Linked DNA regions of Halorhodospira halophila SL1. The protein of the gene in region 2 binds, or shares a complex with, the protein of the main gene of each other region. Links are inferred from orthologs where the notes say so. Each region holds a gene or a part of one and is shown on either strand. Other genes may lie near its edges.

Region 1 (2,897 bases), 710 kb from region 2 along the record:
AGCGAGCAGCAGGTGATCATGACCTGCGACCGCTACCCGAAGGAAGTCAACGGTCTGGAGGAGCGCCTTAAATCGCGCTTCGGGTGGGGGCTGACTGTGGCCATCGAGCCGCCGGAGCTCGAGACCCGTGTTGCCATCCTCAAGAGCAAGGCCATCCGCGACGGCGTCGACCTACCCGACGAGGTGGCCTTCTTCGTGGCCAAGCGTCTACGCTCCAACGTCCGTGAGCTCGAGGGCGCCCTGCGGCGCATCACCGCCAACGCCCAGTTCACCGGTCGCGCCATTGATGTCGACTTTGCCAAGGAAGCCTTGCGGGATCTCTTGGCCCTGCAGGACAAGCTGGTCACCATCGACAACATCCAAAAGACCGTGGCCGCCTATTACAAGATCCGCGTCGGCGATCTGCTCTCCAAGCGCCGCAGCCGTTCCATCACACGACCCCGCCACATGGCCATGGTCCTGGCCAAGGAGCTGACCTCGCATTCGCTACCGGAGATCGGCGACGCCTTCGGCGGGCGCGACCACAGCACGGTTCTCCACGCCTGCCGCAACATCAAGTCGCTGATCGAAGACGACGCGCGCCTCGCCGAAGATTACGACAACCTGTTGAGAACCTTGAGCACTTAGCCCGGCGTAAGCTGTGGAAAACCTGCGGAGTGATCCAAGGGTGAATTCCATCCCCAGGTTTTCCACATACACCGCACCGCCCGCCCTGGTGTTTGTTGTGGATCTTTTCTCCCTTTTGAGACAGTGTCTTATCAACACTTTCCACAACTTGACGCGGTGCCAATAACAACAACAAGCTTTCTCTTTCCTTAAGCAGTCATTACAGCCAACGAGGACGAACATGCGCTTCGAGGTCCAACGCGAACCCCTGCTCGCCGCCCTCCAGTCGATCGTCGGCGTCGTGGAACGCCGCCAGACCCTGCCGGTTCTTGGCAACATCCGCGTCGAAGCCCGATCGCAACAGCTGCAACTCACCGCCACCGACCTCGAGGTGGAACTCGTCGCGTACCTTGAGGCCAACACGAAAGACGAAGGTGTGATCACGCTTCCAGCACGGAAATGGCTGGATATATGTCGAAATCTTCCGGAAGGTGCGTCGATCAGCATCGAAGCCAATCAGGATCGGGCGACCCTGCGCGCCGCCAGCAGCCGCTTCTCCCTGGCCACCCTGCCCGCCGATGAATTCCCCGAGGTCGAGTCCATCGGCGACACCGAGGCCGTCGAGATCCCGCGCGGCGAACTCCGCCGACTCATCGAGCGGACGCACTTTTCCATGGCGCAGCACGACGTCCGTTACTACCTCAACGGCCTGTTGCTAGAACTCACCGGGAGCGGCGCTCGCGCCGTGGCCACCGATGGCCACCGCCTCGCCCTCGCCGAGAGTGACAGCCCGGTCCAAGTGGCCCAACCCCGCCAAGTCATCGTCCCGCGCAAGGGCGTCCAGGAGTTGCTTCGCCTGCTCGACGATGCCGATGAGCCTGCCACCCTCGAGTTCGGTACCAACCACGTCCGGGTCACGCTGCAGTCCGTCCGTCTGACGTCCAAGCTGATCGACGGCGTATTCCCCGATTACAATCGGGTTATCCCCCAGGATGGCGACAAACACGTCCTGATCGATCGCCAGTACCTGCGCCAGGCCCTGACCCGGGTGGCCATCCTCTCCAACGAGAAATATCGGGGCATCCGCTTCGCCGTGGAGGGTGACACCCTGCGGATCGGCTCCCACAACCCGGAACAGGAGGAGGCCGAGGAGGAGCTGGGCATCGAGTACGGTGGCGAGGCCGTGGAACTCGGCTTCAACGCCAACTACCTCCTCGATGCCCTCGGTGCCCTGGATACCGAGCGCGTCCAAGTGACCCTGACCGACGCCAGCAGCAGCGGCCTGATCCGTGCCGAGGGGTCCGACAATGCGCGCTACGTCGTTATGCCGATGCGCCTCTGAACCGAATGGAACGCCTGGAGGTCCACGGCTTCCGGAACCTGGCCGATACCCAACTGCGGCCCCATCCCCACCTCAACGTGGTGACCGGGCCGAATGGCGCGGGAAAGACCAGTCTGCTCGAGGCGATCTACTTCCTCTCTCGGGTCCGTTCATTCCGCACCCGGCAGAACGACCGTCTCATCGGCTGGGGGGCCGAGGAGGCCCGCGTGGTCGCCGTGCGCGGCCACGACCGCCTCGGTGCCGCCCGTACCCCCGGCCACACGCGACTGCGGCTGAACGGTGCCGATGCCCATACCCGCTCGGCCCTGGCCGCTCGGCTTCCGGTTCAGCTGATGAACACCGAGCACCAGCGGCTGCTCCTTGACGGTCCCCGGGTGCGCCGCCAGTTCCTCGACTGGGGGACGTTCCACCTGGAACCGGACTACCGCGAACTGGCCCAGCGTTATCAGCACGCCCTGCGCCAGCGCAACGCCGCCCTTCGGGTCGGCGACCGGCGCAGCGAACAGGCCTGGACCCCGGTCCTCATCCGTTGTGCCGCCGCCGTGGACGTTGCCCGCCAGCGGTTCATTGAGGCCCTGCGTCCCATCTGGAGCGAATTCGCCCGGCAGTGGCTGGGCCTGGAGAGCCTGGAACTGCGTTACTACCGGGGGGCTGCCGCCGAATTGCCGTGGGAACGGGTCCTCGATGAGCAGCTCGAGCGCGACCGCACTGCCGGGTTCACCCACCGCGGCCCCCACCGGGCCGATCTGATCCTCAGCCGGGATCGCATCCCCGCTGCCGATGCCCTCTCGCGGGGTCAGCAGAAGCTACTGGTGGTGGCCCTGCTGATCGCCGAGGTGAAGCTCTGGTCCCGCCAGGGGCTGACCCCGGTGCTGCTGATCGACGATCTCCCCGCCGAGCTGGATCCGGCGCACCTGCACACCGTGCTGGATACGGTGACCGGTGATCC
Region 2 (5,561 bases):
CGAGCGGTGGGGTCGTCGTGGAAGTGGCTCAGGTCCGAGCTGACCACCACCAGGGTATCGTCCTGCCAGAGTTGTTCGATCAGGCGTCCACAGGATTCCGCCGGGCCCCGGCCGACCACCAGCGGCAGGACGTCGAAGTCGTCGAGCAGGGTCTGCAGGAAGGGCAGGTGGACCTCGAGGCTGTGCTCGCGCTCGTGGGCCGAGTCGTCGATGTGGACGCCGGGGTGTTCCAATGCCCGCTCACGCAGCGTCGCACTGACCGGCACTGTCCCCAGCGGGGTGGCCAGGGCGTCGGCTGCGGGCAGTGCGATGCCGCTTAGATCGACGAAGTGCGCCGGGCCGAGCAACACCACGTGCCGAAGCTGCTCGCGGATTGGCACGATGCGCTGATAGCCCCGGGCCGCCGCAGCGCCCGAGAAGGGGTAGCCGGCGTGGGGGAGCACCATGGCGTGGGGCGCTCGGGTCGGATCCCGTTCCGGCTCCCCGGCCTCGGCCAGGAGCTCCCGGACGGCCCGTCGCAGGGTCTCGGCCTCGCCGGGGTAGAAGCGCCCGGCGACGGCGGGCGGCCGAACCTTGGGCGTGGTCTCGTGCATGGCCATTGACCTCCGATGACGCGGGAACCGTAGTCGGTATGGATCCGTCTAAACTTTAGACGATAGAAGACGAGCACGGTTTCACGATGGCCATGCATCAGGCATCTCCCCCTGTGGTAAGAGCGCGCGACCCGGACGACCCGTCCGTCGTGGCCACGCGCTTCTGGGGCCGGTGTGACGACGGTCGGGTGCAGTGCGATCTGTGCCCGCGTCACTGCCGGATGAAGGAAGGCCAGCGGGGGCTGTGCTTCGTGCGTATGGCCCGTGGCGGTGAGGTGGTGCTGACCACCTACGGCCGTTCCAGCGGCTTCTGTATCGATCCCATCGAGAAGAAGCCGCTGAATCACTTCCTGCCCGGTTCGGCGGTGCTCTCCTTCGGTACGGCCGGCTGCAATCTGGCCTGTAAGTTCTGCCAGAACTGGGATATGAGCAAGTCCCGGGAGATGGACATCCTGGCCGACCGGGCCGAGCCGGAGCAGATCGCTGCCGCAGCGGCGGCGAACGGGGCGCAGAGCGTGGCCTTCACCTACAACGACCCGGTGATCTTCCACGAGTACGCGGTCGACGTGGCGGCGGCGTGTCGCGAGCGCGGCATCCGCACGGTTGCGGTCACCGCCGGGTACATATGCCCGCAGCCGCGGGCCGAGTTCTTCGCCGGGATGGATGCCGCCAATGTCGATCTGAAGGCCTTCACCGAGCGTTTCTACCACCGGCTCACCGGTGCCCACCTGGGGCCGGTGCTGGATACGCTGCGCTACATTCGCCACGAGACCGACTGCTGGCTGGAGCTCACCACGCTGCTCATCCCTGGGGAGAACGATGCCGATGCCGAGATCGAGGCCATGGCGCAGTGGGTCCTGGAACACCTCGGGGCGGAGGTGCCGCTGCACTTTACCGCCTTCCTTCCGGCGTTCCGCATGATGGATCGACCGCAGACGCCACCGCAGACCCTGAAGCGTGCCCGGGCGGTCGCACTGGCGCAGGGGCTGCGCTACGTCTACACCGGCAACGTCCTCGATCCGGAGGGCGGGACGACCTACTGCCACGCCTGCGGCGAGCGGCTCATCGAACGGCATCGTTACGAACTCGGTGCCTGGCAGCTGGACGCGCACGGCGCCTGCCAGCGCTGCGGGGCGAACTGCGCCGGGTTGTTCGCGGCTCGGCCCGGCGAGTGGTCGGGCCGGCGCCGGCCGGTGCGTATCGGCAGCTAGTCCGTCTCCCGCCCGCCGTCGGTCCTTGAAGCGCTGCCAACCGGTGCGATGACGCGGATCTTGGCCCAGACACCGCGGGCGTCCGGGAAGCACAGGGAGCCGTCGGCGAAGGTCATCTTCCAGTAGGAGATGACAGTGGCCGGGGTTTGCGGAGCTGTGAAGTCCACCTCCAGGGTGACCCGTTCCCCGGGTTCAGTCCGCGGGATTGGCACTGAAGGTTGCAGCGGGACCAGGCGGGCCCCGATCTCCCGGGGCGTGCCTGCGGTGTCGAGGATGCGGATATCCTCGTCCTGACAGGCCAGGTAGCGGTCGACCCAAGGCCGGTCGCCCAGGTTCTGCAACTGCCAGCCCTTGCGAAAGCGACTGCCGGCCAGTACCGGCGCGCCGTCCGGGTAGTTGAGGTCGCCGATGAAGCCGCTGCGGTCGACGCCGTTCTCGACGGTCTCCGTGACGCCGGTGGCGTTGGAATCGTTGCGGAACATGGGCTCGAGCAGTGCCAGGGGGTGGACCTCCAGCGCGTTGGCGATGCGCACGATGGTGCTCATGCTCGGGTAACGCCCCGGCTGCCAGGCGTCGTAGAGGGCCTGGCGGCTCATGCCGGCCCGCCGCGCCAGCTCCGCCAGGGGGAGCCCGCGCTCCCGGGCAGTCTTGCGGATGTACTGCTCAAGTTCCGTCTGCATGAGCTCCGATGTCGCCCTCGTCCATGGATTCCGTGTGGCTTGGCTTCCTCTAAATCTAGGGTAGTGCGGTGGTTCCCTTTTTCATAGTGGGGAATCTGGGGGAGGTGTCTAGAGATTTGGACGACTCGCACCGCTCGCATGGCAACCCGCGGTGTCAAGGGGATAGCATTGCCCGTGCGCAAGCTGGCCGAAGTCAGGGCAGTGCAGTTTCGGGCCCTGCAGGCTCCGGCCTGACGGTTCGGCCCGATACGGGGGGCTGTACTGCCCTGACTTCGGCCAGCTGGGATGCGGGCGGAGGGGCGTCTGTCCCCGGTGTGGAATGGATTTCCGAGGTGGCTCTTTTGCGAGGGATCCCGCTGTGTTCGCTGATCATGCTGGGTGGGTTGTTGCTCGCCCTGATCTTCGGCGTGGTCTTCACGGCGGCGGGCACGTACCTCGGTCCCGACGTGCCTGCCGCGGCGGGGGGGAGCATGTCGCCCACCTTGCTGACCGCCCATCCTTCGCTCGGCCACGTCCCGCAACTGCCTGAGACCGGATACCAGCGGAATCTACCCGGATCATCCCCCTATGTCGTTGCCTTCATCTCGGCTGGTACGGCGCTTGGTGTGGCGGCGTTGTTCGGCCTGTGGCTGCGCCGTCAGCTGGTGGCTCCGTTGCACGAGGCGGCGGTGTCCATCGAGTCCGGGGGGCCGGTGCGCCTGCGTGGTATTGCCGGAGCCGTGCGTGAGCTGCGGATGGTCGAGGAGCGCTACAACCGCGCCCGGGAAGCCATGGAGCAGCGGATCGTGGAGCTCGACCAGCAGCTGCATGTCGATTGGCTGACCGGTCTGACCAATCGGCGCGGTCTGGAGCGGGCCCTGGAAGTAGAGCTGGAGCGGGCGCGGCGTTCGGCGGCGCCGGTCAGTCTGATCTTCCTCGATCTGGATGGTTTCAAGGCCCTCAACGACGAGCGTGGCCACCAGGCCGGCGATGAGGCACTGCAGCAGGCGGCCGAGCTGCTCAAGTCCCGGGTTCGGGAGACGGACGCCGTGGCGCGCTGGGGCGGGGATGAGTTCGTGATCCTCTGCCGCGACACCGACCAGGCGGGCGCCGAGGTCGTTGCTCGCGCCTTGGCACTGCGTCTGGCCCAGTGCCCAGGGGTGCCCGGGGGGTGTCGGGCGAGTGTCGGGGTGAGTGCCTGGCGAGCCGGGGATTGTGCCCGGGAGCTCATGGCCCGGGCCGACGGTGCCATGTACGACGCCAAGCGGCGAGGGGGCGGCAGCATCTGCGTCAGGTGAGTGCGCTGAACAGATCCTGTTCGCGCTGCTTCGGCTGCAGTCCCGACAGGCTGACGCCGAGCAACCGCACCGGCCGGGAGCCGGCCTCGGTCTCGGCCAGCAGGGCGGGGATCAGGGCCTCGATGTCCGCGGCCTGTGCCACCGGGCCGGGGGGCGAGACCCGGCGCGTGATCGACTCGAAGTCGGCGTAGCGGAGTTTCAGGGTCACCGTGCGGGCGACCAGCTCGTGGTGCTCCAGCCGGGTGGCCACCTTGGTGATCAGTGGCGCCAGTCGCTGGTGGATTTCCCCAAGATCCCGGGTGTCATCGCCGAAGGTCCGCTCGGCGCCGATGGATTTGCGCGAGCGGCGCGGCCGGACGGGCCGGTGATCGATACCGCGGGCGGCGTCGTGCAGGGTGCCGGCGCGGTTGCCCAGGAACACATGCAGGTCGGCGAGTTCCCAGTCCAGCAGGTCGCCCACCTGCCGAATCCCCAGGCGCTCCAGGCGCGCCGCCGTGGCGGGGCCGACCCCGTGAAGACGGCGGATCGGCTGCGCCGCGACGTACGCCGGCCCGTCCTCGGGCGGGACCACATAGAGGCCGTCGGGTTTGCCTTCGTCGGAGGCAAGTTTGGCCAGTAGCTTGTTGTACGACACCCCCGCCGAGGCCGTCAGCCCGGTCTCCTCGCGGATGCGCCGGCGAATTGCCTGGGCCATGTGGGTGGCCGAGCCGCGGAACCGTTGCGAGCCGGTGACATCCAGATAGGCCTCGTCGAGGGATAGGGGTTCGATGGTGGTGGCGAAGTCGGCGAATATGCCGTGAATCTGCCGGGAAATGGCGCGGTAGCGGTCAAACCGGGGGCGCAGGAAGATGGCCTCGGGACAGCGGCGCCGGGCCCAGGCGGCGGGCTGCGCGGAGCGGATGCCGAATGCCCGCGCCTCGTAACTCGCCGCGGCGACCACGCCCCGTCCTTCGGGGGAGCCGCCCACCACCACGGGTTGACCGCGCAGGCTCGGGTCGTCGCGCTGCTCCACCGAGGCGTAGAAGGCGTCCATGTCGATGTGGATGATCTTGCGCCAGGTCATCGCTGCCCCGTTCAGTCCGATCGGGTCAGCCACTCCACCCCGGCGGCGGTGACCACGCCAGTGACTACGGCCCATACCGCCAGGCTGGCGACCATCCACTGTGCCGTCTGCCGTCGCCAGGCCCCCAGGGCGAGTGCCATCACCGCCGCCAGGTGGATGCCGGTGAGCACCGGCCCGAGCAGCGCCAGCCCCGGGAGTCCGTACCGATCCCAGACCCGGGTGGCCCGTTCGCTCCAGCGCCGCTGTACTGGCCCCCGCCGCTGCTCCCACCAGCGGAACAGGGCGATGATGGCGAACACCGGTAATGCGTTGCCGATGAAGGCCACGATGGTCAGGGGGGTGACCGACAGACCCATGGCGGCCCCCATGGGGATGACGACCATCAGTTCGATCCACGGCGTGGCAGCGAGCAGGAAGACGACGGTGTACTTGATCAGCAGTTCCATGGGTGGGCCGGTCGGGGAGTGAACGGCCCATTCTAAGCCAATCGTCTAGAGGAAGCGTTCCGGCGGCAGGGCCCAGGACGCCGGATCCTCGGCGCGCTCGATGCGGTGGGCGGGGTGCCCCTGGGAGAGGTCCAGGATGGGGGGCGGGTCGATCATGCGCTCGGCCGAGATGTCGTAGACCACCCGGACCCGCGGCTTGTCGGCGGCCCGTTTATGGGCCTCCAGGACCACCGCCAGCTTGCCTGTGGACAGGCGGACCAGCGAGCCTGGCGGATAGATGCCGACACAGCG

The links. Proteins that work in one complex are often made in the same cells at the same time.
Region 1: the proteins of dinB (region 2) and dnaN are in contact, whole or in part, in a solved structure (PDB 1OK7), measured with the Escherichia coli proteins. The link is inferred for Halorhodospira halophila SL1 from one-to-one orthologs.

The regions. Positions count from the first base shown.
Region 1 is NC_008789.1:1,331,305-1,334,201, reverse strand. It holds dnaN (DNA polymerase III subunit beta), read left to right. Parts: upstream 1-847; coding sequence 848-1,948; downstream 1,949-2,897. Other genes in the region: recF (DNA replication/repair protein RecF), read left to right, coding at 1,954-2,897; dnaA (chromosomal replication initiator protein DnaA), read left to right, coding at 1-627. UniProt on the Escherichia coli protein: Confers DNA tethering and processivity to DNA polymerases and other proteins. Acts as a clamp, forming a ring around DNA (a reaction catalyzed by the clamp-loading complex) which diffuses in an ATP-independent manner freely and bidirectionally along dsDNA.
Region 2 is NC_008789.1:2,040,571-2,046,131, reverse strand. The notes cover bases 2,790-5,561. They hold dinB (DNA polymerase IV), read right to left. Parts: upstream 4,825-5,561; coding sequence 3,754-4,824; downstream 2,790-3,753. Other genes in these bases: HHAL_RS09420 (cyclic di-GMP phosphodiesterase), read right to left, coding at 5,316-5,561; HHAL_RS09425 (small multi-drug export protein), read right to left, coding at 4,836-5,270; HHAL_RS12735 (GGDEF domain-containing protein), read left to right, coding at 2,817-3,761. In the rest of the region: amrB (AmmeMemoRadiSam system protein B), read right to left, coding at 1-599; amrS (AmmeMemoRadiSam system radical SAM enzyme), read left to right, coding at 680-1,804; HHAL_RS09440 (NBR1-Ig-like domain-containing protein), read right to left, coding at 1,801-2,484. UniProt on the Escherichia coli protein: Poorly processive, error-prone DNA polymerase involved in translesion repair and untargeted mutagenesis. Copies undamaged DNA at stalled replication forks, which arise in vivo from mismatched or misaligned primer ends.